DNA from 4 places in the Pseudomonas sp. LBUM1679 genome. Region 3 is predicted to be linked to each of the others. Evidence: predicted binding sites of a transcription regulator. Region 3 holds the regulator's gene; each other region holds the start of a gene.
What was found. The regulator sigma-54, encoded in region 3, starts transcription at its own class of promoters, with help from an activator protein. The targets are predictions, from matches to a motif close to ANTGGCATNNANNTTGCTNT.
Positions count from the first base shown of each region.

Region 1: the regulator sigma-54 is predicted to act here: its motif matches at 4,031-4,050, upstream of ACA062_RS24910 (flagellar basal body rod protein FlgF).
Region 2: the regulator sigma-54 is predicted to act here: its motif matches at 5,855-5,874, upstream of ACA062_RS23435 (CmpA/NrtA family ABC transporter substrate-binding protein).
Region 4: the regulator sigma-54 is predicted to act here: its motif matches at 3,348-3,367, upstream of ACA062_RS23795 (circularly permuted type 2 ATP-grasp protein).

Region 1 is NZ_CP166774.1:5,491,856-5,499,567, forward strand. It holds gene flgJ (flagellar assembly peptidoglycan hydrolase FlgJ) at 1-529, opposite strand, end outside; gene ACA062_RS24895 (flagellar basal body P-ring protein FlgI) at 541-1,647, opposite strand; gene flgH (flagellar basal body L-ring protein FlgH) at 1,657-2,352, opposite strand; gene flgG (flagellar basal-body rod protein FlgG) at 2,405-3,190, opposite strand; gene ACA062_RS24910 (flagellar basal body rod protein FlgF) at 3,239-3,976, opposite strand; gene ACA062_RS24915 (sigma-54-dependent transcriptional regulator) at 4,314-5,873, opposite strand; gene phhA (phenylalanine 4-monooxygenase) at 6,277-7,062, shown strand; gene ACA062_RS24925 (4a-hydroxytetrahydrobiopterin dehydratase) at 7,167-7,523, shown strand; gene ACA062_RS24930 (amino acid aminotransferase) at 7,523-7,712, shown strand, end outside.
Region 2 is NZ_CP166774.1:5,183,447-5,191,158, reverse strand. It holds gene cobA (uroporphyrinogen-III C-methyltransferase) at 1-477, opposite strand, end outside; gene ACA062_RS23450 (bifunctional protein-serine/threonine kinase/phosphatase) at 707-2,377, opposite strand; gene ACA062_RS23445 (nitrate/nitrite transporter) at 2,385-3,596, opposite strand; gene ACA062_RS23440 (ANTAR domain-containing response regulator) at 3,934-4,509, opposite strand; gene ACA062_RS23435 (CmpA/NrtA family ABC transporter substrate-binding protein) at 4,525-5,736, opposite strand; gene ACA062_RS23430 (quinone-dependent dihydroorotate dehydrogenase) at 5,967-6,986, shown strand; gene rmf (ribosome modulation factor) at 7,433-7,648, opposite strand.
Region 3 is NZ_CP166774.1:6,197,410-6,205,121, forward strand. It holds gene ACA062_RS28285 (ATP-binding cassette domain-containing protein) at 1-441, opposite strand, end outside; gene ACA062_RS28290 (KpsF/GutQ family sugar-phosphate isomerase) at 719-1,693, shown strand; gene ACA062_RS28295 (KdsC family phosphatase) at 1,693-2,217, shown strand; gene lptC (LPS export ABC transporter periplasmic protein LptC) at 2,225-2,797, shown strand; gene lptA (lipopolysaccharide transport periplasmic protein LptA) at 2,784-3,332, shown strand; gene lptB (LPS export ABC transporter ATP-binding protein) at 3,332-4,057, shown strand; gene ACA062_RS28315 (RNA polymerase factor sigma-54) at 4,237-5,730, shown strand; gene hpf (ribosome hibernation-promoting factor, HPF/YfiA family) at 5,805-6,113, shown strand; gene ptsN (PTS IIA-like nitrogen regulatory protein PtsN) at 6,126-6,590, shown strand; gene rapZ (RNase adapter RapZ) at 6,593-7,450, shown strand; gene ACA062_RS28335 (HPr family phosphocarrier protein) at 7,466-7,712, shown strand, end outside.
Region 4 is NZ_CP166774.1:5,256,515-5,264,226, reverse strand. It holds gene ACA062_RS23820 (methyl-accepting chemotaxis protein) at 1-254, opposite strand, end outside; gene ACA062_RS23815 (hypothetical protein) at 1,210-1,740, shown strand; gene ACA062_RS23810 (PLDc N-terminal domain-containing protein) at 1,820-2,011, shown strand; gene ACA062_RS23805 (hypothetical protein) at 2,266-2,499, shown strand; gene ACA062_RS23800 (ribonuclease E inhibitor RraB) at 2,718-3,059, shown strand; gene ACA062_RS23795 (circularly permuted type 2 ATP-grasp protein) at 3,400-4,809, shown strand; gene ACA062_RS23790 (alpha-E domain-containing protein) at 4,822-5,772, shown strand; gene ACA062_RS23785 (transglutaminase family protein) at 5,769-6,584, shown strand; gene ACA062_RS23780 (c-type cytochrome) at 6,714-7,535, opposite strand.

The DNA of each region.
Region 1 (7,712 bases), 710 kb from region 3:
CGTTGTGATGCGCGCCCTCGCCCGCGCTCGCCGCCGACTGTACCGAGCGCGAAGCCCATAACGGTCGCTCGCCATTGAGGCGCGACAAGGGGCCGTGGGTGGCGGTCGTGCCGGCGGCGATCGGGGTTTCCACCGCGGCTTTGGCGGCAGCCTGTTTGGCGGCGGACGCGGCAGCGGCCTCGCCCGGCGCCAGCGGTTTGTTCTTCGCCATCTGCCGCATCAACACGTCCGCCAGGCCGATGCCGCCGCCTTCGCGGGACATGGATACGGCGAGCTGCTGGTCGTACATTTCCTGGTACTGCTTGGCCGCCGGGGTGTTGAGCGGGTTGTCCTGGCCCAGCGCGTCGGTGGCCGAGCGCATGGATTTGAGCATTTCACCGAGGAACAGCGACTCGAATTCCTGCGCGACCTTGCGCAGGTTGCCGTCGCTGTTCTTGTCGCCGACCTTGAGCTGGTTCAGGCGATTGAGGTCCGAATAGGACCCCGAGTCGCTGCTGCTGACCCCCACACCGCCCTTGCGCATGTCCATGGTCGTCATCCTCAGATCACGATCAAGTCGGCTTGCAAGGCGCCGGCCTGTTTCAGCGCTTCGAGGATGGCCATCAAGTCACCCGGCGCGGCGCCGACCTGGTTCACCGCCCGGACGATTTCGTCGAGGGTGGTGCCCGGGCCGAACTTGAACATCGGCTTGGCTTCCTGCTGGGCGTTGACCCGCGAGCGCGGCACGACGGCCGTCTGCCCGTTGGACAGCGGGCCGGGCTGGCTGACGATCGGGTCTTCGGTGATGGTCACGGTCAGGCTGCCGTGGGTCACGGCGGCCGGGGATACCTTGACGTTCTGGCCGATCACGATGGTGCCGGTGCGGGAGTTGATGATGACTTTCGCCACCGCCTGGCCCGGGTCGACTTCAAGGTTTTCGAGGATCGACAGGTAGTCGACGCGCTGGCTTGGATCGAGCGGCGCGCTGACGCGAATCGAGCCGCCGTCGATGGCCTGGGCCACGCCGGGGCCGAGCAGGTCGTTGATCTTGTCGACGATGCGCTTGGCGGTGGTGAAGTCCGAACGGTTGAGGTTCAGGGTCAGGCTGTTGCCCTGGTTGAACCCGCTCGGCACCGAACGCTCAACCGAGGCCCCACCGGGGATGCGCCCGGCCGAGGGCACGTTGACCGTGATCTTGGAACCGTCGCGACCTTCGGCATCGAAGCCGCCGACCACCAGGTTGCCCTGGGCGATGGCGTAGACGTTGCCGTCGATGCCCTTGAGCGGGGTCAGCAGCAAGGTGCCGCCGCGCAGGCTCTTGGAGTTGCCGATGGAGGACACGGTAATGTCGATCTGCTGACCCGGCTTGGCGAACGCCGGCAAGTCGGCACTGATCGACACGGCCGCGACGTTTTTCAACTGCACGTTGCCCGAACCCGGCGGCACCTTGATGCCGAACTGCGAGAGCATGTTGTTGAAGGTCTGCAGCGTGAACGGGGTCTGGGTCGTCTGGTCGCCGGTGCCGTTGAGCCCGACCACCAGGCCGTAGCCGATCAATTGGTTGGAACGCACCCCGGAAATGCTGGCGATGTCCTTCAGGCGCTCAGCCTGGGCGCTGGACGCTGCACACACCAACAAGGCCGCAACGATGAGACTTCTCAAATTCAACGTGGCCACCTAGAAAGGGAACAGCGGGCTGAGGAAGAAACGGTCGAACCAGCCTGGCTGACTCGCGTCGGCAAAGGCACCGGTGCCCGAATAGGTGATGCGTGCGTCGGCGACCCGGGTCGAGGACACGGTGTTGTCGGTGGCGATGTCATCGGCGCGCACCAGGCCGGCAATCCGCACCAGCTCGTCACCGGTGTTGAGGGTCAGCCATTTCTCGCCGCGCACGGCGATGATGCCGTTGGGCAAGACGTCGGCGACGGTCACCGTGATCGAACCGGTGAGGCTGTTGCTCTGGCCGGACTTGCTGTCGCCCTTGGTTGCGCGGTCGCCGGCGTAACCGACGTCCAGGCTCAGGTTACCGCTGCCCACCGGGTCGTTGGTGCTCAGACCGCCGCCGAAAAACGAGCTCAGGCCGATGTCGGTCTTGCTGTTCTTGGCGGTTTGCGAATTGGCGTTCTTGCTGGCCTGGGTGCGCTCGTTCAGGGTGATGGTGATGATGTCACCGACCCGGAACGCCTTGCGGTCGCTGTACAGGTTCTGTTCGAAACCGGCCTGGTAGATCGAGCCGTTGTTGGCCGCCGCCGGCAGCGGCGTGCGCGGCAACACCGGGGCGTAGTAAGGGTCATTGGGCTTGGGCGGTGGGGCGACACAACCCGCGAGCGCGGTGATCCCACTCAGTGCCAGGACAGATACAAAGCGATTCATGACCCTACCTCACGGTGTTGCTGGCGACCACGTGGGCGCCCCATGGACTTGATTACAGATTCTGCGTGACGAACGAGAGCATCTGGTCGGCGGTGGAAATCACCTTGGAGTTCATCTCGTAGGCGCGTTGAGTGGTGATCATGTTGACCATCTCTTCAACGGTGCTGACGTTGGAGGTTTCCAGGGTGTTCTGCAGCGTGGTGCCGAAACCGGCCAGGCCCGGGGTGCCGACTTGCGGCGCGCCGCTGGCGGCGGTTTCCAGGAACAGGTTGTTGCCCACTGCCTGCAGGCCGGCCGGGTTGATGAAGTCGGCGGTTTGCAGGTTGCCGATCACCTGGGCGGCCGGGTTGCCGGCCACGGTGATGGACACGGTGCCGTCGCGACCGACCGTGAAGGTCTGGGCGTCGTTGGGGATGACGATGGCCGGTTCCAGGGCGAAGCCGCTGGCGTTGACGATCTGGCCGTTGGAGTCGAGGTGGAAGGTACCGTCACGGGTGTAGGACGTGGTGCCGTCCGGCTGCAGGATCTGGAAGAAACCGCGGCCGTCGATGGCCATGTCCAACGGTTGCTCGGTGGTCTGCAGGCTGCCGGCGGTGAAGTTTTTCTGGGTGCCGACGATGCGCACACCGGTGCCCACTTGTAGACCCGACGGCAGTTCGCTGTCCTGGGTCGACTGGGCGCCTGGCTGGCGTTTGATCTGGTAGAGCAAGTCCTGGAACTCGGCGCGGTCACGTTTGAAACCCGTGGTCGAGACGTTGGCCAGGTTGTTGGAAATGGTCGTCAGGTTGGTGTCCTGGGCGGACAGGCCTGTTTTGGCAACCCATAGAGCCGGAAGCATTCGATTCTCCTCGTGCGCCTGTTTTACGGCGCGACGTTCTGATGATTATTAGATCTGCAAGACCCGAGCCATGGCCTGGTCGTCTTCTTTGGCGGTGTTCATCATCTTGACGTGCAGTTCGAACTGCTTGGCCAGGGCCAGCACCGAGGTCATCTCTTCCACGGCATTGACGTTGCTCGACTCGAGGAAGCCGGACACCAGCTTGACGTTGGCATCGGCCTGCGCCGGCTGGCCGTCCTTGGTGTGGATCGAACCGTCCAGGCCTTTGGTCATGTTCTTGAAGTCCGGGTTGACCAGTTTGATGCGGTCGACTTGCGCCATCACCCGCGGGCCCTCGCCCATCGCCCGAATGCTGATGCTGCCGTCCTCGCCCACTTCGATCTGCTGCTCGGGCGGCACGGCAATCGGCCCGCCATTGCCCAGCACCGGCATGCCGTTGCCGGCCCGCAGCACGCCGAGGGCGTCGACGTTCAGGCTGCCGGTGCGCACGTAGCTTTCGCCGCCGTCGGGGTTCTGCACCGCAATCCAGCCGTTGCCTTGCACGGCGACATCGAGGTCGCGGCCGGTCTCTACCAGCGCGCCAGGGGAAAAGTCGGTGGCCGGACGCTCGGTCAGGGCAAACGCCCGCGCCGCAAAGCCGTCACCGAACACCGGCATCGAACGCGCCTGCTCCAGGTCTTTCTGGAAGCCGTTGGTGGAGATGTTCGCCAGGTTGTTCGCATGAGCCTTCTGCGCCAGTGCATTCTGGCTGGCGCCGGTCATTGCCACATAAAGGTACTTGTCCACACTCTTTCCTCTGCATGCCGGACGTTTGCCGCCCACAGCTGTACTGCTGAGCCATAAGCAATTTGCAGACCAACTTTTTTCTGGCGGCGCGGGGGCCGGCAAACAAAGGGGTTGAGGGGTTCAGGAGGGAATGGGGGATTGTGTCAAAGTCGAAAAACCGGCGGTGTTATGCCGGTGGGTGGCAAGGCTTGACCTGAGTGTTGCCTATGCTGGCCTCATCGCGGGCAAGCCCGCTCCCACAGGGTTGTTGGTTGTTCAGGGATAGTGTGAACCCTGAAGATCCCTGTGGGAGCGGGCTTGCCCGCGAAGAGGCCCGAACAAACACAACAAGCGCCCGCTATGTCTCGGTCTTGCCAACCTCATATTCGCGCAACTTGTTGGCAATGGTGGTATGCGAAACCCCCAACCGCTTCCCCAGTTGCCGACTGCTCGGATGCTCGGAATACAGCCGCTCCAGCACCGCCTTCTCGAAGCGCCCGACAATCTCGTCCAGCCCACCCTCCAGCGAGAAATCGCCAAGGGGCTGACGCACTCCGTAATCCGGCAATCGAATGTGCTCGGCCTTGACCGTCCCGCCCTCGCACAACGAAACCGCCTGGAACAACACATTCTCCAGTTGCCGGACATTGCCCGGCCAATGGTAGTGACTGAGCCGCTCCATCGCCGCCGGCGCCAGTTTCGGCAGCGGGCAACCGATCTGCCGGCTGGCTTGATCGAGGAAGTGTTCCACCAGCGGCGTCAACCCGTCGAGACACTCGCGCAACGGCGGGATGTGCAACGACAGCACGTTCAGGCGGTGATACAGATCCTGGCGAAACTCCCCGCGAGCGCACAGCTCGGACAGGTCGACCTGGGTCGCGCAGATCACGCGCACATCCAGATAAACCTCTTCATCACTGCCGACACGACGGAAGCAACCGTCCTGCAGGAAACGCAGCAATTTCACCTGCAGGCGCGGGCTCATTTCGCCGACGCCGTCGAGAAACAGCGTACCGCCCGCCGTCAGCTCCAGCAGCCCGAGCTTGCCTTCGGCCCGCGCCCCTTCAAAGGCGCCGGGGCCGTAGCCGAACAACTCGGTCTCGGCCATGGATTCCGGCAGGCCGGCGCAGTTGAGCGCCATCAGCGGTGACTGGCCACGGGGGCTCGCCAGGTGGCAGGCGCGCGCCAGCAACTCCTTGCCGGTGCCGGTTTCGCCTTCTATCAATAGCGGCGCATCCAGCGGCGCCATGCGCCGGGCTTCGCGCACCACGGCGGCCATCACTTTCGAACTCTGGAAGATGCTGTCGAACCCGCGCAGTTCCTGCTTGCGCACGTTATAAATGCGCTCACCCACCCGATCCGCGCGATGCAGGGTCAGCACCGCGCCGGCCATGGCTTCGCTGTCGTCATGCTCCGATTGCAACGGCGCAATGTCGGCGAGAAACACGTCGCCCTTGACCTTGACCCGCAGCCCGTTGATCCGCGACTTGTTGGCGCGCACCAGTTCCGGCAAGTCGAAATCCTCGGCGTACCGCGACAACGGGATCCCCGGCACCTCATCGACGCGCACCCCGAGCAACTGCGCCGCCGCACGGTTGGCCGCGACGATCGAGCCGCCCATGTCGATCGACAGCACCGGAAACTCCAGCGCGCCGAGCAAGGCATTGAGCTCCATGTGCCGACGCTCGCTGGGCATCAGCCCGACACGCTTGACCCCGAAGACCCCGGCAATCGATTCGAATTTCGGCCGTAGCGCCTGGAACTGAATGTTGATCAGGTTCGGGCAAAGCAGGTAGATGGCATTGCCATGCTCACCGCCGACCTCGCCGCGAGCGACGTTGATCCCGTATTCCACCAGCAGGTTGAGAATGTCGCGCAGGATGCCGATGCGGTTCTGGCAGTGAACTTTGATACGCATATAAAGGCCTGAAAAAGCGGTGAATGAGGTAGATAGCAGGCGCTCGACCTGTAGGAGCAAGCTTGCTCGCGATAGCGGTGGATCAGGTAAATAAAAGTCGTCTGACACACCGCTTTCGCGAGCAAGCTTGCTCCTACCAGGCATGTTGCAGTGCCCTTGGGCGTATTTTTCTGCTGAGGTACGCAGATAGTCGTCAAGATTATGTGACACCTGCACGCCATTTCAACCCCGCAGATCTCAATACTTGCGCGGCAAGCGGCAAACCGTAACGAATACTTTACGAAAACCGTGGTATTTTCCTGCGCCCGCTGCAAACCACCTGCTGCAACGCCGAACACCTTGGGGTATTTCTAAGTCCATAGCAGGACATAACAAGAACGAAATCCCCTAGCAGGAGAGCAGCATGAAGCAGACGCACTACGTGGCTCGCGAGCCCGATGCGCAAGGTTTTATCGACTACCCCGCCGAAGAACACGCGGTGTGGAACACGCTGATCACTCGCCAACTGAAAGTGATCGAAGGGCGTGCGTGCCAGGAATACCTGGACGGTATCGAAAAACTCGGTCTGCCCCACGACCGCATTCCGCAACTGGGCGAGATCAACAAGGTGCTCGGTGAAACCACCGGCTGGCAAGTTGCCCGGGTGCCTGCACTGATCCCCTTCCAGACCTTTTTCGAATTGCTCGCCAACAAACAGTTTCCGGTGGCGACCTTCATTCGTACCCGCGAAGAGCTGGATTACCTGCAAGAGCCGGACATTTTCCACGAGATCTTCGGTCACTGCCCGCTGCTGACTAACCCCTGGTTCGCCGAATTCACCCACACCTACGGCAAACTCGGCCTGCAGGCGACCAAGGAAGAGCGCGTGTACCTGGCGCGCCTGTACTGGATGACCATCGAGTTTGGCCTGGTCGATACGCCGCAAGGCATGCGCATCTACGGCGGCGGCATTCTGTCCTCGCCTAAAGAAACGGTGTACTGCCTGTCGAATGAACCTGAGCATCAGACGTTCGACCCGCTGGAATGCATGCGCACGCCGTATCGCATCGACATCCTGCAGCCGCTGTATTTTGTTCTGCCGAACCTCAAGCGCCTGTTCGATGTGGCCCATGAAGACATCATGAGCATGGTCAAGCAAGGCATGCAGCTGGGCTTGCACACCCCCAAATTTCCGCCAAAAGCCGCGTGATCCGCGGCTTTTAGAATCATGTGAGCCTGTCAGGAACCGACGCTTTGGTTTAGCGTGGTGAGATTGACGGCCGATTTCCAATAATTCGATTTCAGGAACCCATCATGTCCACATTGAACCAAGCCCACTGCGAAGCCTGCCAAGCCGGCGCCCCTCAGGTCAGCGACGAAGAACTGCCGGTGCTGATCAAGCAGATCCCTGACTGGAACATCGAAGTCCGCGACGGCGTGATGCAGCTGGAAAAAGTGTTCCTGTTCAAGAATTTCAAGCACGCCCTGGCGTTCACCAACGCCGTTGGTGAAATCTCCGAGGCCGAAGGTCACCACCCGGGCCTGCTGACCGAGTGGGGCAAAGTCACCGTGACCTGGTGGAGCCATTCCATCAAGGGCCTGCACCGCAACGATTTCATCATGGCCGCGCGCACCGACGACGTGGCCAAGGACGCCGAGGGCCGCAAATAATGCATTTCGACGCCATAGGTCGAGTCCCCGGCGACCCGATCCTCGGCCTGATGGAGGCCTATGCGCTGGACCCGAACCCGCGCAAATTCGACCTCGGCGTGGGCGTCTACAAAGATGCCCAGGGCCTGACCTCGATACCTCAGGCGGTGAAGCTCGCCGAAGCGCGGCTGGTGGATCGTCAGGCCACCA
Region 2 (7,712 bases), 1.0 Mb from region 3:
CTGGGCCAAGGCTTGCCAATTCAGGCAGCTGCCATCCTGGGTGTGGGCAGTGACCAGCGTCACGCCACGCGCAACGCCGCGCAGGGTCAACGGAATATCGCACTGCGTCGCACCGGCAAGGCCGGCCGTGATGCCATTGACCAGCTCCGCCTCGACGCCACGTTCGCGTAACCACTGCGCCTCTTCACCGCCCCGGCCAAAAATGCACGGATCGCCACCCTTGAGCCGCACCACGCATTTACCCTGACGGGCATACCGCAGCATCAGACCATGGATGAACGCTTGGGGCGTGGAGCGACAGCCGCCGCGCTTGCCCACGGGAATGATCCGCGCCTGGGGACAATGTTCCAGTACCGCGGGATTGACCAGATCATCGATCAGCACCACATCCGCTTCTCGCAGTGCCCGTACCGCTTTCAGCGTCAGCAATTCCGGGTCGCCAGGACCCGCACCCACCAGCCAGACTTTTGCGCTCATAGTGTTTTTCCTCACGAGTTGACTTTCTCACTCAATAGTTGCCAAGCCGGCTCGACGGCCCTGGCAGCGCGTATGAGCAGCGCAGGGCGTTAGCGGCTGTCGATGCCGGGGTCGGCGTAGAAAAAGGCCTCGCAGAGCGGTCATGGCGTCTCAAAATGGAGTCCGGACCCGCTTCATCAGGGCTTTTGTAGGAGCTGTCGAGTGCAACGAGGCTGCGATCTTTTGATCTTTACCCATGAAACACCAAAACCAGCAGCACCAGATTCACCACCAACGACACCAGCGCCAAGGTCCGCCAGACCTTCAGCGGCTCGCGCTCCAGCAAGGGTCTGGGCCGCACGCTCAAGCTGCGCCGCTCGCCCTGTTCCAACAGCAGCAACCATTCTTCCGCCGTTTCAAACCGCTGATCCGGATCCGCCGCAACGCCGCGTTCCAGGCATTGCGCGATCCATTCCGGCAGGTCGGGCCGGTAGCGGCTGGCACTGACCGGCACGCCAAATCGCGGTCGCTGGAACGCTTCGATTTCGCCGTAGGGATAGTGCCCGGTGAGCAGGAAATACAAGGTCACGCCGACGGCATACAGGTCCTGCTGCGGCGTCGGTGCGCCCCCGCCAAAGGCTTCCGGCGCGATATAGCTGGGCGTTCCGGGCAGGGTAGAGGGCTGGTCTTCGCAGAGGCCGGGGCAGTAGGCGAGGCCGAAGTCCAGCAGGCGCAACTCCCCGTCGTCCCCCAGCAGCAGGTTCTCCGGCTTGATATCGCGATGGAGAATCTGCCGTCGGTGCAGCATGCCCACCGCCCGCAGCAGGCGTTCGGCCAGATCCAGCCATTGGGCCAAGGGCAGCGGGCCGACTTTTTCCTGCAGTTGCGCCAGGGTCGACCCCGAGTATTCACGCATCACGTAGTACAAATGCTGACGCTGGCTGGCGGCGTGGACTTCAGGGAAGTGCCGTCCGGCAACGCGCTTGAGAAACCATTCCTCCGACAGCAACGCTTGTCCGGCCAGGTGGTCGTCGCGCAACGCGCCGGGCAAGGTTTTCAATAGCCAGGGCTGTTGTTGCCCGTCGCGAACCCGATACAGCAGCGATTGCTGGCTCTGCCCGAGTATTCCTTCGACCTGCCAGCCCTCGAAGGCCTGGCCCGGTTTCAGCACTGGCGGCAGCGGCCATTGCTGCAAATGAATCAACGCGTCGCCGATGCTGGTTTCACCCAGGGCATCGACCCGCACCAGCAAGGCGCTGGCATTGTCCTGACTGCCGGCCAGATGCGCCGCGCTGACCAGGGTCTGCGCGGCGCTCTCCAGATTGGGTTGATCGCGCAGGATCGCCGCAATAGCGGTATCGCCCAGCACGGCCCAGATCCCATCGCTGAGCAGCACGAAGCTCTCGTTGACGCGCAATTCGCCATCGAGAAAATCCAGCACCAGATGTTGATCCAGCCCCAGCGCCCGTTTGAGTACATGCTGCATGCCCGGCTGGTCCCAGACATGATCCTCGCTCACCCGTTGCAACGCATCGGCGTGCCAGCGATAGACCCGGCAATCGCCGACATGGGCCAGGGTGAAGCGCCTGCCGCGCATGACCAAAGCGCTGACGGTGGTGAGCAAGGGTTGCCCTCCACCGTTGGCCTGCAACCAGCGATTCTGTGCCAGCAACAGGCGATCCAACGCCTGGGCGACACCCCAGGTTTCCGGGGTGGCGTAATAGTCCAGCGCCAGGGCCTGCAAGGTCGAGCGGGCGGCCAGGCCGCCATCGGCGCACTGGCTGACGCCGTCGGCGATGGCGAACAGGTAACCCTTGCTCGCCGCCAGCGCCGGGGTCGGAGTGACCAGGCGCAGGGCGTCCTGGTTCTCCTCGCGAGGGCCGATGGCGCTCGCTTCGGCGAAACTCAATTGCAGGCTCATTCAACCTTCACACCCGTGCAGCGGTGACGGCGGCCGAACCCCAGGTGGTTCTCCAGCGACGTTTGACCCCATGCAGGCCGAACCAGGCAAGGACCCCGAGACTGGCGAACAACCACAGTGCCAGCTGATAGCTGCCGGTGCTTTGCTTGATTGCGCCCATGCCGGCCGCAAGCGCGAAGCCACCGATACCGCCGGCCATGCCGATCAAACCGGTCATCACACCGATCTCCCGACGGAAGCGCTGCGGAACCAGCTGGAATACCGCGCCATTGCCCGCACCCAGACCGAGCATGGTGCAGACGAAAAGCGCCAAGGCTGCATAGGAACTCGGCAGATTAAAACCTACTGCCGCAATGCAGATCACGGCCACGGTGTACATTGCCAGCAGTGTGCGAATCCCGCCGAAACGGTCGGCCAGGGCCCCGCCCAGCGGACGCATCAGGCTGCCACCGAACACACAGGCCGCGGTGTAATAACCGGCGGTCACCGGGCTCAGGCCGTATTGGTCGTTGAAGTAGCCGGGCAGGGCGCTGGCCAGGCCGATGAAGCCGCCGAAGGTCACGCTGTAGAAGAACATGAACCACCAGCTGTCGCGGTCGCCCAAGGCCTTGAAGTAGTCGGACACGGACTTGGCTTTCGGCCGTTCAGGGGCGTTTTTGGCCAGCCAGGCAAAGGTGATGATAGTCAGGATCAGCGGGATCAGGGCGAAGCCGAACACGTTGCTCCAGCCAAACGAAGCGGCCAGCACCGGGGCGATCAGGGCGGCGAGCACGGTGCCCGAGTTGCCGGCGCCAGCGATGCCCATGGCTTTGCCTTGATGCTGCGGCGGGTACCATTGCGAGGCCAGCGGCAGCGCAACGGCGAAGGAGGCGCCGGCCATGCCGAGGAACAGGCCCAGCAGCAGCGCTTGTTCATAACTGTGAATCCCGTGTTTCCAGGCGACGAACAGGGCGCAGATGACGATCACCTGGCCGATCAGCCCGGCGGTCTTGGGCGACAGGCGGTCAGCCAGCAAACCCATCACAAAGCGCAGGATGGCCCCGGCCAGGATAGGCGTGGCGACCACCAGCCCGCGTTGTTGGGTGGTCAATTGCAAGTCGGCGGCGATCTGCACCGCCAAGGGGCCGAGCAGGTACCAGACCATGAAACTCAGGTCGAAATAGAGGAAGGCCGCGAACAGGGTCGGGGTATGGCCGGATTTCCAGAAGCTTGAATTCATCGCGCACCTCAGCTGTTAGTCGTCTCGAGAAGGAGTCATGAGCTTGCAAGTGGGGCGCCGCATTCGGCCGCACCACCGGCCCCGGGCTGCGGGGCCAAAACAAAAAAAACGCCGCCACCCGATTCGCCAGGAGCGAATGGGGTGAGCGACGTCTTTGTCGTAGGTGGGGCAACCGCCGTTGGTTACCTGTGGTGATTACCTAGCGAGATCTGTGCCAACAAGTAACACCGAGTCGCGGCCATCGCGGGCAAGCCCGCTCCCACAGGTTTTGTGGACACCGAGAAACCTGTGGGAGCGGGCTTGCCCGCGATGGGGCCCTTAAAGGCAATACAGGGCTTCAGCCCAACAACTCACTCATGGCGATGATCTGCTCCGCCACCTGAATCAGTTTCTGCTGGCGACTCATGGCCTGGCGGCGCATCAGCGTGTAGGCCTGTTCCTCGTTGCAATCCTTCATCTTCATCAGCAACCCCTTGGCCAGCTCGATGCGCTTGCGCTCGGCCAGTTGCTGGTCCCGGGCCTGCAGTTGCGCACGCAGGGCCTGGTCACTTTCAAAGCGCGCCATGGCGACGTCGAGAATCGGCTGCAAGCGTTGTGCGTGAATGCCTTCGACGATGTAGGCGCTGACCCCGGACTTGATCGCCTGGCGCATCACGTCAGGGTCATGCTCGTCGGTAAACATCACGATCGGCCGCGGTTGATCGCGGCTCACCAGCACCACTTGCTCCATGACATCGCGGCTCGGTGACTCGGTATCGATCAGAATCACGTCCGGACGCACCGTTTCGACGCGCGCGGGCAAGTCGATGGTCAGGCCGGATTCGTCTATTACTTCGAACCCGGCTTCGGTCAGGGCCGCTTTCAGGCGGCCAACTTTCTTCGCGGTGTCGTTGATCAGCAGGATTCGCAACATATTTGCAGTCTCCTGTCAGCGGCTGGCGAAAAGCGGTGAGCTGTCGCTCATGGCATGCAGCTTGAAACTGCGGGCATAGCCGGCGGGGTCCGAGCCGTCCCAGACCTTGCCGTCGATCAACTGGCTGCTGCGCATTGGCTGACTGCCGGCGGCAACCCCTACTGCAGTGGCGGCCTCTCGGTACAAGTCTAGTTGCTGCACCTGACGCGCCACTGCGAGGTAGTCCGGATCGTCGCGCAACAGACCCCAGCGGCGGAACTGGGTCATGAACCACATGCCATCGGACAAGTATGGCAAGTTGACCTCGCCAGCGCCGTGCAAGCGCAGTGCGTGCGGGTCCTGCCAGCGATTGCCGAGGCCATCGGCATAGTCGCCAAGCAAGCGCGGTTCGATGCAATCGAGTGGCGCGTCCAGGTATTGCGCTGCGCTGAGCAATTGAGCAGTGCTGCGGCGATTCTCGGTGCTGGCTTCGATGAAGCGGCTGGCCTCCAGGATCGCCATCACCAGCGCCCGTGCGGTGTTGGGATATTGCTCGACGAAGGTGCGGGTGCAGCCGAGGACTTTTTCCGGGTGATCGGGCCAGATTGTCTGGGTCGTCGCCAGGGTAAAACCGAGATTCTGTTTCACCGCACTGGCGGACCAGGGTTCGCCGACGCAAAAACCGTCGATGCGTCCCGCTTGCAGGTGCGCGACCATTTGCGGCGGCGGCACCACTACACTGTCGACGTCGTGCAATGGGTGGATGCCCTGGCTGGCCAGCCAGTAATACAGCCACATGGCGTGGGTGCCGGTTGGAAACGTTTGGGCAAAGGTGAGTTTTGGGCGACTTTGGTGCACGTGCCGCTCCAGTGCTTCAGGACTGGTCACGCCCAGGGCCTGCAAGCCATGGGACAGGTTGATGCTCTGGCCGTTCTGGTTCAGGCCCATCAGCACGGCCATGTCGGTCGCCGCCACACCGCCTATCCCCAAGTGAACCGCATAAATCAGACCGTACAGGCTATGAGCGGCATCGAGTTCCCCGCTGACCAGTTTGTCCCGCAGGCTGGCCCACGACGACTGGCGTTTGAGATTCAGGGTCACGCCATAGGGCTGGGCGAAACCCTGGGTGGCCGCGACGACCACCGAAGCGCAGTCGCTCAGGGCCATGAAGCCGAGGTTGATTTCGGTCTTTTCCGGGGCATCGCTGCCGTGGACCCAGGCCAGGGGGGTGGCTGGATTTTCAATCATGGGTAAACACCTTCCATAAAAAAGCGCCGTATCGGCTGCTTGCCAGAGCAAGGCCAGGTGACGACGCCTTTGTCTTTCGACCCATCCCGCCGTTGGCATGGGTGCTGATGCCAGTGACGGTGCAAGGCATATGCCATCGCCGGCTGTTTTTGCGGCGTGCCTCGCCTGCACCCCCGATGCCCGGCTATAATCGCCGCCTCATTTCGCCGCCAATCGAGTCAAAGCCGCCCATGTACACCCTGGCCCGTCAGCTGTTGTTCCAACTTTCCCCGGAAACCTCCCACGATCTGTCCCTGGACCTGATCGGCGCGGGCGGGCGTTTGGGCCTCAACGGCTTGCTGTGCAAGGCGCCGGCGAAAATGCCGGTGACCGTCATGGGCCTGGACTTCCCGAATCCGGTGGGCCTGGCCGCCGGTCTCGACAAGAATGGCGCGGCCATCGACGGTTTTGCCCAACTGGGTTTCGGCTTTGTCGAAATCGGCACCATTACCCCGCGTTCGCAACCCGGCAACCCGAAGCCACGGATTTTCCGTCTGCCGGAAGCCGAGGCGATCATCAACCGCATGGGTTTCAACAACCTCGGCGTCGATCACCTGTTGGCCCGCGTGGCCGCGGCCAAGTACAAGGGCGTGCTGGGGATCAATATCGGCAAGAACTTCGATACGCCGGTCGAGCGCGCGGTCGACGACTACCTGATCTGCCTGGACAAGGTCTACGCCCACGCCAGCTACGTGACGGTCAACGTCAGCTCGCCGAACACCCCGGGCTTGCGCAGCCTGCAGTTCGGCGACTCGCTCAAGCAGTTGCTGGCCGACCTGGCCACGCGTCGGGCGGAACTGGCGTTGCGTCACGGCAAACATGTGCCGCTGGCGATCAAGATTGCCCCGGACATGACCGACGAAGAAACCGTTCAGGTCGCGCAAGCGTTGATCGAAACGGGGATGGACGCGGTCATCGCCACCAACACCACCCTGAGCCGTGTCGGCGTCGAAGGCATGGAGTTCGGGGACGAGGCGGGCGGCCTGTCCGGCGCACCGGTTCGCGAGAAGAGCACCCACACGGTAAAAGTGCTGGCGGCGGAACTGGCCGGTCGCTTGCCGATCATTGCCGTGGGCGGTATCACCGAAGGCAAGCACGCGGCCGAGAAAATCGCGGCGGGGGCGAGCCTGGTGCAGCTGTATTCCGGCTTCATCTATAAGGGCCCGGCGCTGATTCGCGAGTCCGTCGACGCCATCGCCGCCTTGCGCTGATCCCTGTAGGAGCGAGGCTTGCCCGCGAACCAGGCGCCGCGGTGTATCTGTTGTACCGCGTCAGCGTTCTTCGCCGGCAAGCCTGGCTCCTACAGGCGAACCAGGCGCCGCGGTGTATCTGTTGTACCGCGTCAGCGTTCTTCGCCGGCAAGCCTGGCTCCTACAGGCGAACCAGGCGCCGCGGTGTATCTGTTGTACCGCGTCAGCGTTCTTCGCCGGCAAGCCTGGCTCCTACAGGCGAACCAGGCGCCGCGGTGTATCTGTTGTACCGCGTCAGCGTTTTTCGCCGGCAAGCCTGGCTCCTACAGGGGAAGGCGTCCGACAGGCGATGGCATAAAAAAGGGCTCCTCGAGGGAGCCCTTGGGCCGGAGCCCGCCGCCCGGATGGGGCGTGCGTGGTAAGTTTTTACGTAATCAGATTGTCGTGTCGGAGTGTTGTGCCCTGTATTAGCCGACGGCGTGAAGTTCGTTGAGTCTGTGGATTCCCGCAGTGCCGGTCATACCGTCCCAGTTGTCGCCGCGTCCTTCTCGCCAGCCGTTAATCCAGGCTTGACGTACCGACGGTAGAGTAAATGGGCAAAGCTCACGGGATTTGCCACCAACGCCATATTGATATCCGCGCAAAAATGCTCTTTCCAACGGATCACGCTTAAGTCTTCTCATAGGGTGTTGCCCTCACTTGTTGACTGTATGTATCGCGTCGACCTCAATTGAGGTCTGGCAGAAA
Region 3 (7,712 bases):
GCCGGACAGTTCGTCGGGCATCAGGTCGATGGCGCCACGCAAGCCCACGGCCTGCAATTTGAGCAGGACAATGTCCCGGATCATTTCTTCCGGAAGCTCGGTATGAACCCGTAGCGGAAAGGCGACGTTCTCGAACACATCGAGATCGGTGAACAGCGCGCCGCTCTGAAACAGCACACCCATGTGCTTGCGAGCATCGAACAGGTCGCTGCGCGACAGCTTCGGCAGGTTCTGACCGTTGACCCAGACTTCGCCCTTGGTCGGGCGCAATTGGGCACCCATCAAACGCAACAGTGTGGTCTTGCCACACCCGGAAGGCCCCATGATGCCGGTGACCTTGCCGCGCGGTATACGGATATCGACGTTATTGAAAATGCTGCGCGCACCGCGCTTGAAGGTCAGTCCCTTCAGCTCGACCGCGTAGGCGTTATCGGCACTCATCTAAACTCCTTGCGATGCAGCCTCTCACTCGGACGCCTGGCTTTCTTGCGAAAGCACATGCCTCCCCGGGCAGGCCGAACTGGCGGCGAACTATATCACTGCAAAGGCCAAGCGCCCAAGGCCCACGCCGGTTCATGTTCAGCAACATGACAGGGTGAAAGCGTGTATTTGGCGGGATTAAGTAACAGGGAGTGACAAAGCGCGACGAACTTGCGTGAGGGTTTCGATCATTACCGCTATAATCGCCGCCTTTTCATCAGGCTATACGATTTCCGACATGAGCCAATCCAGCGACCTGATTCAGTCTGCACAACGCACCATCCGCCTCGAACTGGAAGCCGTCACCGGCTTGTTGCCCCGTATCGACGCGGATTTCGTACGCGCTTGCGAGATGATTCTGGCCAGCAAAGGCCGCGTGGTCGTGGTCGGCATGGGCAAATCAGGGCACATCGGCAACAAGATTGCCGCCACCCTGGCCAGTACCGGCACCACGGCTTTTTTCGTGCACCCGGCCGAAGCCAGCCACGGCGACATGGGCATGATCACCCGCGATGACATCATCCTGGCACTGTCGAACTCCGGTTCGACCAATGAAATCGTGACCCTGCTGCCACTGATCAAGCGCCTGGGCATCCAGCTGATCAGCATGACCGGCAACCCCGACTCGCCGCTGGCCAAGGCTGCCGAGGTGAACCTCAACGTGCACGTCGAACACGAAGCCTGCCCGTTGAACCTGGCACCGACGTCGTCGACCACCGCGGCCCTGGTCATGGGCGACGCCCTGGCCGTTGCGCTGCTCGAAGCCCGCGGGTTTACCGCTGAAGATTTCGCCTTTTCCCACCCCGGCGGCGCCCTTGGCCGACGCCTGCTGCTGAAAGTGGAAAACGTCATGCACGCCGGGCAGGAACTGCCGCAGGTCCAGCGCGGCACCCTGCTCAAGGACGCGCTGATGGAAATGACCCGCAAAGGCCTGGGCATGACGGTGATCCTGGAAGCCGATGGTAAACTCGCCGGGATCTTCACCGACGGCGATTTGCGCCGCACCCTGGACCGCGCCATCGACATCCACCACGCCACCATCGACCAGGTCATGACCGTTCACGGCAAGACGGCTCGCGCTGAAATGCTGGCCGCCGAAGCCCTGAAAATCATGGAAGACCATCGAATCAACGCACTGGTGGTGGTGGACAAGGAGGACCGTCCGATCGGCGCCTTCAACCTGTCCGATCTGCTGCGTGCAGGAGTAATGTAATGACGACCGATCTGCTGGAACGCGGCAAGAACATCAAACTGGCGGTATTCGACGTCGACGGCGTACTGACCGACGGACGCCTGTACTTCCTGGAAGACGGCAGCGAATTCAAGACGTTCAACACGCTCGACGGCCAGGGCATCAAGATGTTGATGGCAGCCGGCGTGCAGACCGCTATCATCAGTGGGCGCACGACCCCGGTGGTCGAGCGACGCGCGAAAAACCTAGGCATTCCACACTTGTACCAGGGTCGCGAAGACAAACTGGTGGTGCTCGACGAGCTTCTTGCCAAACTCGACCTAAGCTATGAACAGGTCGCCTACCTCGGCGACGACTTGCCGGACCTGCCGGTCATTCGCCGCGTCGGCCTGGGCATGGCGGTGGCCAGTGCCGCCAGTTTCGTGCGCGAACACGCCCACGGCATCACCCAGGCCCGTGGTGGCGAAGGTGCCGCTCGCGAATTCTGCGAATTGATCCTGCGCGCCCAGGACCGCCTCGATGCGGCCAATGCCGCGTACCTGTGAGCCCACTATGCTGAGCAAAAAGATTCGCAAATTCCTGGTGTTCGGCTGCATCGCCGCCATTTTCGCGGCGGTCGGCTACTGGAACATCAGTCCGGAGCGTTTCCTCGACAAGCCGGTCGTCAAGGCCGATGAAACCCGGATCGACTGGTACGCGACCAACACCCATAGCGTGCAGTACCTGCCAGATGGCAAATTGCAGTACGACATGACGTCCGACAAGGTCGAACACCTCAAGGCCAGTGACGTGACGCTGGTCAGCAAACCGGACCTGAACATGTTCCGCGGTACCGAGTTTCCGTGGCATGTGCAGAGCGAACGCGGCGAAGTCAATTCCGGCGGAACCGAAGTCGAACTGATCGACTCGGTACGTATCGCCCGAACCGACGAAAAAAAGCGCACGACCATCATCACCAGCAGTCGCATGACCGTGTTCCCGCAGCAGCAATATGCGCAGACCGAGCAACCCGTTAGAATCGACGGCGCTGGTGGCGTGTCGACCGGCACGGGCATGAAAGCGTATTTGAAAGAAAGCAGGATACACCTGCTATCGAACGTAAGAGGACAGTATGAGGCTCGTTAAAACCCTCCCTATTTTGCTCAGTCTGGGCGCAGCACTGGGAAGCGTGAGCGCCTGGGCTCTGCCGGACGATAGAAACCAGCCTATCCGCATTCAGGCCGACGACGCCCAACTGGACGACAAGCAAGGCATCGCCACCTACAAAGGCGATGTGATCATCACCCAGGGCACGATGAAGGTCACCGGCAACACCGTGACCATCACCCGCACCGCTTCCGGCGACGTCGACGTGGTGACCTCGGTGGGCAACCTGGCCTACTTCGAGCAGATGCAGACTGCCGGCGACTCCAAGCCGGTTCAGGGTTATGGCGTCACTATCCAGTACCATGCCTCGCAAGACCGCGTCGTGCTGATCGATCGCGCCAAAGTCATCGACAAGGACGGCAACGTCACCCAAGGCGAAAAAATCGTCTACGACACGGTCAAGAAACTGGCTAACGCTGGCCGCGCCACCGGCACCAAAGTCACCGAAGAACGCCCGCGCATCGACATGGTGATCCAGCCGAAAAAGAAATCCGACGAGCAAAAGGCCCAGTAATGGCAACTCTGAAAGCTCAGCATCTGGCCAAGAGCTACAAGAGCCGCCAGGTCGTGCGCGACGTCAGCCTGTCCATCGACAGCGGTCAGATCGTCGGCTTGCTTGGCCCTAACGGCGCCGGCAAAACCACCTGCTTCTACATGATTGTCGGCCTGGTACAGGCCGATCAGGGCCGTGTACTGATCGACGACCTGGACGTCAGCCACCAGCCGATGCACGGTCGCGCGAAAGCCGGTATCGGCTATCTTCCGCAGGAAGCGTCGATCTTCCGTAAACTCTCGGTGGCCGATAACATCCTGGCGATCCTCGAGACCCGCAAGGAACTCGACAAGGCCGGTCGCCGCAAGGAGCTGGAAAGCCTGCTGCAGGAATTCCACATCCACCACATCCGCGACAACCTCGGCATGAGCCTGTCCGGTGGCGAACGCCGCCGCGTGGAAATCGCCCGCGCACTGGCCACCAACCCGAAATTCATCCTCCTCGACGAACCTTTCGCCGGCGTGGACCCGATTTCGGTGGGCGATATCAAACAGATCATCCACCACCTCAAGGCCAAGGGCATTGGCGTGCTGATCACGGACCACAACGTCCGCGAAACCCTGGATATCTGCGAAACCGCCTACATCGTCAACGATGGCCAACTGATCGCCGAAGGCGACTCTGCCACCATCCTGGCCAACGAACTGGTCAAGGAAGTGTATCTGGGCCATGAGTTCCGCCTGTAAGCGGTGTCCGCCTTGTCGCCCAAGCGCTTGTCTCGATAAAAAATCAACACTTTTTTATTGTTACAGCGCTCTAGGCAAACGCTAAAGTTTCGGGCATATAATTTGCTTATGTTTGGCGCTCCGGCGCCCTGTAGTGGATGGCGCATGTGCGCCGGCGAATAAGGTGTTAAGCCCCTGCCATGAAACCATCGCTAGTCTTGAGAATGGGCCAGCAGCTGACGATGACACCGCAGCTGCAACAGGCCATCCGCCTGCTCCAATTGTCGACCCTGGACCTGCAACAGGAAATCCAGGAGGCCCTGGAGTCCAATCCGATGCTCGAACGCCAGGAAGAAGGCGACGACTTCGATAACGCCGACCCCTTGGCCGACAAAGCCGAACAGCTCCCCAATGCCGACGTGTCGGAACCCTCCTACCAGGAAACCGCCCCGACGGTGGATAACCTCGAGGAAGGTGACTGGAACGAGCGCATTCCCAACGAACTGCCCGTCGATACCGCGTGGGAAGACGTTTACCAGACCAGCGCCAGCAGCCTGCCGAGCAACGATGACGACGAGTGGGACTTCACCACCCGTACGTCGGCCGGTGAAAGCCTGCAGAGCCATCTGCTCTGGCAACTGAACCTGGCACCGATGTCCGACACCGATCGCCTGATAGCCGTGACCCTGATCGACTGCATCAACAATCAGGGTTACCTGGACGAATCCCTCGACGAAATTCTCGAAGCCTTCGATCCGGAACTGGACATCGAACTCGACGAAATAGAAGCCGTCCTGCATCGCATCCAGCAATTCGAACCCGCCGGCATCGGCGCCCGCAACCTGGGCGAATGCCTGTTGCTGCAATTGCGCCAGTTGCCCGCCAAGACCCCTTGGCTGGCCGAGGCCAAGCGCCTGGTCAGCGATTACATCGACCTGCTTGGCAGCCGCGACTACAGCCAGTTGATGCGCCGCATGAAGCTCAAGGAAGATGAGCTGCGCCAGGTGATCGAACTGGTGCAGAGCCTCAACCCGCGTCCTGGCTCGCAGATCGAGTCCAGTGAAGCCGAATACGTCGTCCCCGATGTCATCGTGCGCAAGGACAACGAGCGCTGGCTGGTGGAGCTGAACCAGGAATCGGTGCCACGGCTGCGGGTCAACGCCCAATACGCCGGCTTCGTGCGCCGCGCCGACACCAGTGCCGACAACACCTTCATGCGCAATCAGCTGCAAGAGGCCCGCTGGTTCATCAAGAGCCTGCAGAGCCGCAACGAAACCCTGATGAAGGTGGCCACCCAGATCGTCGAGCATCAGCGCGGCTTCCTGGAATACGGCGACGAAGCCATGAAACCGCTGGTGCTGCATGACATCGCCGAAGCGGTCGGCATGCACGAGTCGACGATTTCCCGGGTGACCACGCAGAAATTCATGCACACCCCTCGGGGCATCTATGAATTGAAGTACTTTTTCTCCAGCCACGTCAGCACCTCCGAAGGCGGTGAATGCTCGTCCACGGCGATCCGCGCGATCATCAAAAAACTGGTTGCAGCGGAAAATCAGAAAAAGCCGTTGAGTGACAGCAAGATCGCTGGTTTACTGGAGGCACAAGGCATTCAGGTGGCTCGCCGCACCGTCGCCAAGTACCGCGAATCCCTCGGGATCGCGCCTTCGAGCGAACGCAAGCGGTTGATGTAGAGCCACGCCACAGCGTTCCAGTGGCAGGCATTTCTGCCTGCCGCTTTATGCACTGGCAACGAAGGAGAAGCTGTATGCAAGTCAACATCAGTGGACACCAACTGGAAGTGACCGAACCTCTTCGCACCTACATCGGCGAAAAACTCGAACGATTGGAGAGGCACTTCGACAAGATCACCAACGTGCAGGTCACGATGACGGTCGAAAAGCTGAAGCAGAAAATCGAAGCCACGCTGCATATTCCCGGCAATGAAGTCGTCGCCAACGCGGAACATACCGATATGTACGCGGCGATCGACGCATTGACCGACAAGCTGGATAAACAACTCAAAAAGCATAAGGAAAAGACCCAAAGCCTCCTCCAGGGCGCGACCGGTCGTTAACACTCCCAACCCATGATCCGACTTGAAAGCATCCTGACCCCCGGCCGTTCCCTCGTGAACGTGCCGGGCGGCAGTAAAAAGAAAGCCCTCGAACAAATTGCCAACCTAATCCATCGCGAAGTGCCGGATCTGGAGATGCAAGTTGTCTTCGAGGCGTTGATTGCCCGTGAAAAACTCGGTTCGACCGGTTTTGGCAACGGCATCGCCATTCCCCACTGTCGCCTCAAGGGCTGCACCTCACCCATCAGCGCCTTGATGCACCTCGACGCACCCATTGATTTCGACGCCATCGATGGCGCCCCGGTTGACTTGCTGTTCGTTCTGCTGGTCCCGGAAGCGGCTACCGATGCGCACCTGGAGCTGCTGCGTCAGATTGCCAGCATGCTCGATCGCAAGGAAGTACGCGAAAAGCTGCGCAGCGCCCCGAGCAATCAAGCCTTGTATCAGGTTGTCCTGGACGAGCAAAACGGTCCGTAATCATGCGCTTGATCATCGTCAGTGGCCGCTCCGGCTCAGGTAAAAGCACCGCGCTCGATGTTCTCGAGGACAACGGCTTCTACTGTATCGACAACTTGCCTGCCGGGCTCCTGCCGGAACTGGCCGAACGTGCGTTGATCCACACTGAACTCGCCCAGCCGCTGGTTGCCGTGTCCATCGACGCGCGTAACTTGCCGAGCCACCTTTCACGCTTCCCCGAGCTGCTGGAAGAAGTCCGCAGCCGGCATATCCAGTGCGATGTCCTGTACCTGGACGCCGACGAAGAAACCTTGCTCAAACGTTTTTCGGAGACCCGTCGGCGTCACCCGCTGAGCAACGCCAACCGTTCACTGGCGGAGGCGATCAGCGATGAAACCACCCTGCTCGGGCCGATTGCCGACCTCGCCGATCTCAAGGTCAACACCACCAACCTGAACCTGTATCAGCTGCGCGATACCATCAAGCTGCGCCTGCTGAATCAACCGGAGCCCGGTACGGCGTTCCTCGTGGAATCCTTCGGCTTCAAGCGTGGCATGCCGGTGGACGCCGACCTGGTGTTCGACGTGCGTTGCCTGCCGAACCCCTACTGGAAGCCGGAGTTGCGCGAACAGTCCGGGCTCGATAAGCCGGTCGCCGACTACCTGGCGGCACAGCCGGACGTCGAAGAAATGTTCCAGGACATTTCTACATACCTGCTCAAGTGGCTGCCGCGCTTTGCGGCCAGCAATCGCGCTTATGTCACCATCGCCATTGGCTGCACCGGCGGGCATCACCGCTCCGTCTACCTGACCGAACGCCTGGGTCAGGCCCTGCAAAAAACCCTGAAGAACGTCCAGGTCCGCCACCGCGACCTCAGCTAAAGGATTCACATCGCGATGCCTGCTCTGGAAATCGAAATCATCAACAAGCTGGGCCTGCATGCCCGTGCATCTGCAAAATTTGTCGGCGTGGCCGGTCAGTTCAAGGATTGCTCGATCAGGGTAGGACGCACCCCGGAGTCAACGGTCGATGGCAAAAGCATCATGGCGATGATGATGCTCGCGGCTGGCAAGGGCACCAGGATTTATTTGAGTACCGAAGGCGAGCAGGAACAGGAAGCGCTGGATGCGCTGGTGGCGTTGA
Region 4 (7,712 bases), 940 kb from region 3:
GCATTCAGCGCCAGCAGATTGGTCTGCTCGGCGATGCTGTGGATCACACCGACCACGCCGTTGATCTTCTGACTGTCCTCGGCCAGGCGCTGAATCATCTCGGCCGTCTGCTGCACCCCGGTGGACAACCCGCTGATCGATTGCTGCACCCGGCTGACCACTGCCTGGCCGCTGCCGGCCAGGGTATCGGCGGTTTGCGACAGATCGCGGGTCGCGCCGGCGTGCTGGGCGATGTGATAGACGGTGGCGGTCATTTGGTTGATCGCGGTGGCGGCCTGATCGGTTTCGCTTTGCTGGCCAAGCATGCCGAGGCGCACCTCGTTCATGCTCGACGCCAGTCGCGCCGCGCCGACATCCAGTTGCCGGGCGGTGCTGGCGACGGTGCCGACCACCCGTTGGTAACCCGCCTGCATCGCGTTGAACGCGTTGGCCATCTGCCCGACTTCGTCGTTGCAGGCCAGCGGGACACGGGCGGACAGATCGCCGGTTTTCTCGACGTGGAGCATCACGTCCTTCAAGGTGTTGAGCTGACTGAGCAGGAAGCGGATCAACAATTGCGAAGCCCCGAGCATTGCCAGCATCAGGATCAACACCGCCACCGCATAGTGGGCGAAACGCTCGCCGAACACCTGGGTCAGGCTCGGCCCATAGGCAATTGCCGCGACCTGCTGGCCATCGGCACGGGTGAATACCTCGGCGCCCAGTAACGGGTTGTCACCGAACAGTGGCATGGCATTGATCTCGACCCAGCCGTTGGCATCGGCCAGTTCCAATACCGGTTGGCCATTGAGCAGCGGCGCCTGCCCGGGATTGAAGGTCAGCAGGTTTTCGGCCTGCGGTAACGGTTGCCCGGCAGGCCACACGGTGAGCAGCCGTGCCTGGGCCTGGGCCGAAGCCCGGGCATCATGGCTGCGCGACTGTTGTTCAAGCTGTACGGCGTACAACACCAACAACAGGGTGGTCACGAAAGCGACGGCGTTGACCGCCCAGAATTTGTACTTCAACGAGATATTGCTAAGCCAGGCACCCATGGAGGTCTTCTCTGATAGCGGAAACAGTTTCGGCAAGGTGCCAGTATTGTGCCGCTACCGAGTCTGCCAGGCCTTGATGTGGGTCAACCTTCCCGGCAGTGCGCCCCTACAGCCACGGCGGGGCGGAATGCGCTATCCTTCGCGCCTTCAAAATTCCCTCGCTACAGGATTCCGCCCCATGAAAGCCGCACTCGTCGAACTCATCAGCAAAATCAGCTCCGGGTGCATGAGCGATGACGAAATCCTGAAAATCGCTGATGAAGCGGCCCAGGCCTACGCCGATCCAGCGGCTTTCCTGGCGGCCAATCCGGATATCAACTACGACGAGACCTTCCCGATTCCTCTGGGCGAGTGGGTGGTCGTCGGCAGCCTGCCGGAGACCGTGCTGTTCCAGGCCGACACCTATGTGGATCTGTTCGCCCGGATCGTTGCTTCGTTCGGCCCTGGCGTTGATTTCAATATCAAACCCAAGCAGTTGGCCAAGACCGAAGCCCTGACCGCGCTCAATCGCATCCAGGTGCAGATGAGCAGCATGAACAAGGATAACGGCGGCTACGTGCTGATGAACTTCAGCCAGTTGCTCGATGACGAGCTGCAAGTGGTGCTGGTCTACGGCAATGACGTGCCGCGGGTGCTCGAGTTGTGTGCTCAAGTCGGCATCGCTGCCGCGCCTTCGCTGGAAGCCCTGAAACTGGCGATCCACGTCTGACGCCACTCTGGGCCGAATAAAACGGAACCCTAGGGGCCAGCTATCCTAAGAGTGCACACCACTCTTCGGGAGCGACACCATGGGTTCCACGTTCAATGGTCTGGTTGGCCTGATCATTCTTGCCCTGGACATCTGGGCAATCATCAACGTGTTGAAAAGTGGCACCGACACCGGGATGAAAATCGTCTGGGTGCTGTTGATCCTGCTGCTGCCGGTCCTGGGGCTGATTATCTGGGCCATCGCCGGACCGCGGGGTAACGTGCGGATCTGACTCGGTCTCACAAACACCACAAAACCCCTGTGGGAGCGAGCTTGCTCGCGATGGACGTGAACGATGACGCGTGCTGTCTGGAAACAAGCGCCGCCTTCAAGTTCATCGTCGGAACGCCGCCCCGGAGCAAGCTCGCTCCTACAGGGTAATTCGTCAGGATTAGGCTGACGCGCTGTAATCCGTTTGAACGATCAGTCAGGGCAAAAGTCCAGATAGTTGTAAGCCCATTTGCGGGTTTGTTCGAGGAGGCACTGATGCAAAAGTGGAAAATCACTTTCGTGGATGATCACGGTGAAACAGTCGACGAAGTCTTCGAGTGCGACGAATGCCCGGACAACGAGCAAGCCGCCAAACTGATCAAGGCCCGTCTCCTGCCTGTCGCTGCCGAACTGGATCTGAATGATCTGGAAGGGCGCACCGCTGATGCGAGCGTCAAAAGTCTCAAGGCCCAGAACAGCATACAAATCCTCGGCATTACTCCCGTCTGAAACACTTCCTGGCACATTCGTGAAACAACCAGACCTTGGCAGCGCCTCTCTCTTGGGGCTACTCTGCAAGCGAGATCAGCGAACGGATCGCTAAGGTCTGGTCTTGTCAGCTACATGCTTGCTTCCCACCGGCAATTTGTTGCCGCATCACTCGCACCAATCGGTTGCGTGTGCCGGGAATACGGAAAGTCTATCCATCAATGTGAGGGGGACGTTTCATGAGCACAGCCTATCAAGAAGACATCAGCAGCAGCGTGCTGCGCCGCATGAAAGAAGGCGGTTTCGACTTTTCACGATTCCATCCCATCGAGTTCTACGCCATTTTCCCCGACGAGGAGCGGGCGCGCAGGGCGGCAGGGCATTATTGCGGTGAATCCTTGAATGCCCAGATCAGCGTGCGCGATGACGGCGCGTGGTATCTGGAGCTGAGTAAAGTGATGTACGCCACCTACGACGGTATCGGCGACTTCGAGCAGGACTTCGAGGCAGTGGTGGAGCCTCTGGGCGGGATCATCGAAGGGTGGGGCGTCAAGCAGGAGGTACGAGGGCGACTCGCATAACATTATGAACAGCGACAACATTCACTAACGGCTGACCTTCGGGTTGGCCGTTTTCGTTTGCGGGTTTGTGAAGATCAAAAGATCGCAGCCTCGTTACCTGTAGGAGCTGTCGAGTGCAACGAGGCTGCGATCTTTTGATCTTGTTTTTTAATTGACTATGCTGCTGATGGGCGAAGACATTGCTTCGCAATGAAGCGGGGGCGATCAGCTTGGGGCATTTACCGCACAGGATTGGTGCGGTGGATCCGGCGTCATTATCCAACTGATTGATATCAAAGCGTTTCTGCCGATGGCACGGGCCTTGCGAAGGCCTGGATGTCCGGGTGACAAGGAGTACGGCATGATCCGCACCTATTTTGATGAAATGTATGATGCCGGCGGCCAGGTCCGCCCGCATTACCGGGAGTTTGCCCGTTGGCTGGCCGAAACGCCTGATGAGCTTTTGGCCCAACGGCGACGCGAGGCCGATCTGCTGTTTCATCGCGCCGGGATTACCTTCACGCTCTACGGTGACGAGCAAGGGACAGAGCGCCTGATTCCCTTTGACACCATACCCCGCAGCATCCCCGCCAGTGAATGGCGAGTCGTCGAACGCGGCTGTATCCAGCGGGTCAAGGCGCTGAACATGTTCCTCGCCGACCTCTATCACGACCAGCGCATCATCAAGGCCGGCATCATCCCGGCCGAGCAAGTGCTGGCCAACGAGCAATACCAGTTGGCGATGCAAGGGCTGGATCTGCACCGGAATATCTATTCGCACATTTCCGGTGTCGATCTGGTGCGCGATGGCGACGGCACGTACTACGTGCTCGAAGACAACCTTCGTACACCGAGCGGCGTGAGCTACATGCTCGAAGACCGCAAGATGATGATGCGCCTGTTCCCCGAATTGTTCGCGGCGCAACGCATTGCGCCGATCGATCACTATCCGAACCTGTTGCTCGATACCCTGAAAAGCTCCAGCCCGATCGATAACCCCAGCGTGGTGGTGCTGACGCCGGGCCGTTTCAACAGCGCGTTTTTCGAACATGCCTTTCTCGCTCGGGAAATGGGCGTTGAGCTGGTGGAAGGCGCGGACCTGTTCGTGCGTGACGACAAGGTGTTCATGCGCACCACGGACGGGCCGAAAGCCGTCGACGTGATCTACCGGCGCCTCGACGATGCCTTCCTCGACCCGCTGGCGTTCAACCCGGACTCGATGCTCGGCGTCCCGGGGCTGTTGTCGTCCTACCGTTCGGGCAACGTGGTACTGGCAAATGCCATCGGCACCGGGGTGGCGGATGACAAGTCGGTGTACCCGTTCGTCACGGACATGATCCGTTTCTACCTCGACGAAGAGCCGATCCTGAAGAATGTGCCGACGTGGCAGTGTCGTAATCCCTCTGAACTGTCCCACGTACTGGCCAATCTTCCAGAGCTGGTGGTCAAGGAAACCCAGGGTTCAGGCGGCTACGGAATGCTGGTGGGGCCGGCGGCGACGGCGGCGGAAATCGAAGTCTTCCGCGCGCGGATCAAAGCCAAGCCCCACGCGTACATCGCGCAACCGACATTGTCGTTGTCGACCTGTCCGACTTTTGTCGAAAACGGCATCGCTCCACGCCATATCGACTTGCGTCCGTTTGTATTGTCTGGCCGCGAAACCTGGGTTGTGCCCGGTGGTTTGACCCGTGTCGCCCTGCGTGAAGGCTCCCTGGTGGTGAACTCCTCCCAGGGCGGCGGCACCAAGGACACCTGGGTGGTCGAGGATTGAAGGAAGCCTGCCATGTTAAGTAGAACTGCCTCGGATTTGTATTGGATGTCGCGTTACCTGGAGCGGGCGGAAAACCTCGCCCGGATGCTCGACATCAGTTATTCGCTGTCGCTGATGCCACAGGATGGTCGCGGTGACGGCTTGCACGAACTCGCCATGCCGTTGCTGATTACCGGCACCCTGGATGATTACCTGGAGCGCCATGGCGAGCTGCATGCCGAGCGGCTGCTGCATTTTTTCGCCCTGGACGCGGCCAACCCGGCGAGCATCTACAGTTGCCTCGGTGCCGCGCGGGCCAGTGCCCATGCGGTACGTGGGCGAATCACCGCCGACATGTGGGAAAACATCAACGCCACCTGGCTGGAAATTCGCGGGATCGCCGACCAGGGCTTGAGTCGCTACGGCATGAGCCGTTTCTGCGAGTGGATCAAGGAGCGTTCCCACCTGTTCCGCGGCGCGTCCTACGGCACGATCATGCGTAACGACGCGTTCCGCTTCATTCGCCTGGGTACCTTCATCGAGCGGGCAGACAACACCTTGCGCCTGCTCGATGCACGCTACGAAATGGCCGGTGACCAGGCCGAAGCGGTCAGCGACGGCACGGCCCACGCCTATTACCAGTGGAGTGCCTTATTGAGGGCCTTGTCCTCGTTCGAGGCCTACACCGAGATCTACCGCGACGCGCCCGGTGCCCGGCATGTCGCCGAACTGTTGCTACTGCGTGCTGACGTCCCGCGTTCGTTGCGGGCGTGTACCGAAGAGATCGACCAGATCCTCGCCCAGCTGCCGGGGGCCAACGGCCGTCCTGCGCAACGCCTGGCGGCAGAAATGGACGCGCGCCTGCGCTACACCGGTATCAGCGAAATTCTCGACGAAGGCCTGCACACCTGGCTGACCGAGTTCATCCCGCTGGTGCGCCAGTTGGGCAATGCCATTCACAGTTCTTACCTGGAGGCCGCATGAGACTTTCCATTAGCCACGAGACCACCTATCACTATGAAGATCAGGTGCGGGCGAGCATCCAGTACCTGCGACTGACCCCCCACGACAGCGAACGCCAACACGTGCTCAGCTGGCAACTCGACCTGCCGCGTCCGGTGCGCGCACAACTCGACCCGTTCGGTAACATCCTGCATGTGCTGACCATGGATGAGCCCCACGAGGCGATCATCATCGGTGCCCGGGGCCAGGTGGACATCGATGAGCTGCGCGAAGCCGAGCATGAGAGCCAGTCGGCGCTGCCGTTCCTGCGTTTCACCCGACTGACCGAAGCCGACGAAGCCCTGCGCGCGTTTGCCCGCAAGCAATGCAAGCAACGTCGGGATCGCACGGCGCTGATCGACTTGATGCATGGCCTGAACCAGTACATGACCTACACGCCGGGCTCCACCGCCGTGGACACCAGCGCCGCCCAGGCCTTCGCCGGGCGTTCGGGCGTGTGCCAGGACCACACCCATGCCTTCCTCGCCTGCGCCCGCAGCCTGGGGATTGCCTCGCGTTATGTGTCGGGCTATCTGTACAGCGAGGACTGCGAGCACCTGGCCAGCCACGCGTGGGCTGAAGCCTGGCTCGATGACGCCTGGTACAGCTTCGATGTGACCAACGAACTGGCCCGGCCCGAGCGCCACCTGAAACTGGCGGTGGGCCTGGATTACCTGGATGCCTGCCCGGTGCGCGGCATGCGCCGGGGCGGTGGGTGTGAGCAGATGCATGCGAAGGTGTTTGTTTCGCCGACGCCGATGCCGGCGCCTGTGATTTCGGTGCAACAACAGTAACCAGGATCACCACATACCCCCTGTAGGAGCTGGCTTGCCAGCGAAGGCGGCCTGACAGTCAACATCGATGTTGAATGTCAGGCCGCCTTCGCGAGCAAGCTTGCTCCTACAGGACAGGGGGGAGCAATGTCAGGGCTTAACCTTGCGCCCCGCCATATGCTTCAAATACCCCACCAACATCTCCAGGTCCCCCTCCGGCAACACAGCCGCCGTAAACCCGGGCATTTTCGCCTGCGGCCACTGCCGCAAACTCTGCGGGTCACGAATGTAACGCATGAGGAAGTCCGCGCCGAAGTACTCGGTCGGGTTGAACGGAATATTCAAATCCGGCCCGAACTGCGCATCCCCGGCCCCATTGAGCCGATGACAGGCCAGGCAGTTCTTCTGAAACAGTGCAAAGCCCTTGTTCACCGGATCATCCGCCGCCAGCGCAGGGTCGGGCAGCAGGGCAGGGAAGCGCTCGGCTACCGGCGCCATGCGCTTGATGCTCGCCACTTCAAACGGCCATTGCTCAGGACTGATATTGCCGGCTTGCGGATCGGTCCAGACCAGATAGAACGGTCCGGCACTGTGCTTGCCCTCGGACAACGCCGGCCAGGGGTTGGCCGGGTCTTCAATCGCCAGCCACGCCCGCGCACCCTTGCCATTGAGCAGCGGCGCCGCCGACAGCTCTGCCGCAAACCCGTCCAGTGCCACGGCTTGCAAGTGATCTTCAGGCTTGATACCCGTCAACAAGGCCGCCAACGGAACAGCGCGATAGCTCATGTCCCGTTTGTAGGAAACGTCGTTGGTGATGGTGATGGTCTGAACCTGAGGATGCGTGAGCAATTCCCCGGTCTGCCAGGTGCGACTGTTCGCGCCCAGCCCCAGGTCAAGCTGTGCGGCAAAGAGGGGCGTGCTCAGCAGCAAGGCCCCGAACAGAATGAGCGTTTTCAAGTGATCGCCGTCCATGTCGTGGAAGTGCCACAAAGGTTGGCACACCCACGCTGGCCCGGGTAGCGAGCCAGTCACATTTTTAATGAGGCGATGTAAAAAACTGACGCCGTATTTTAAAGACCGACTAACCAATCACCTTGGTCAGGTTCGGCAAAATCAACAACAGCGTGGTGGCGAATAGAATGAGCCCGG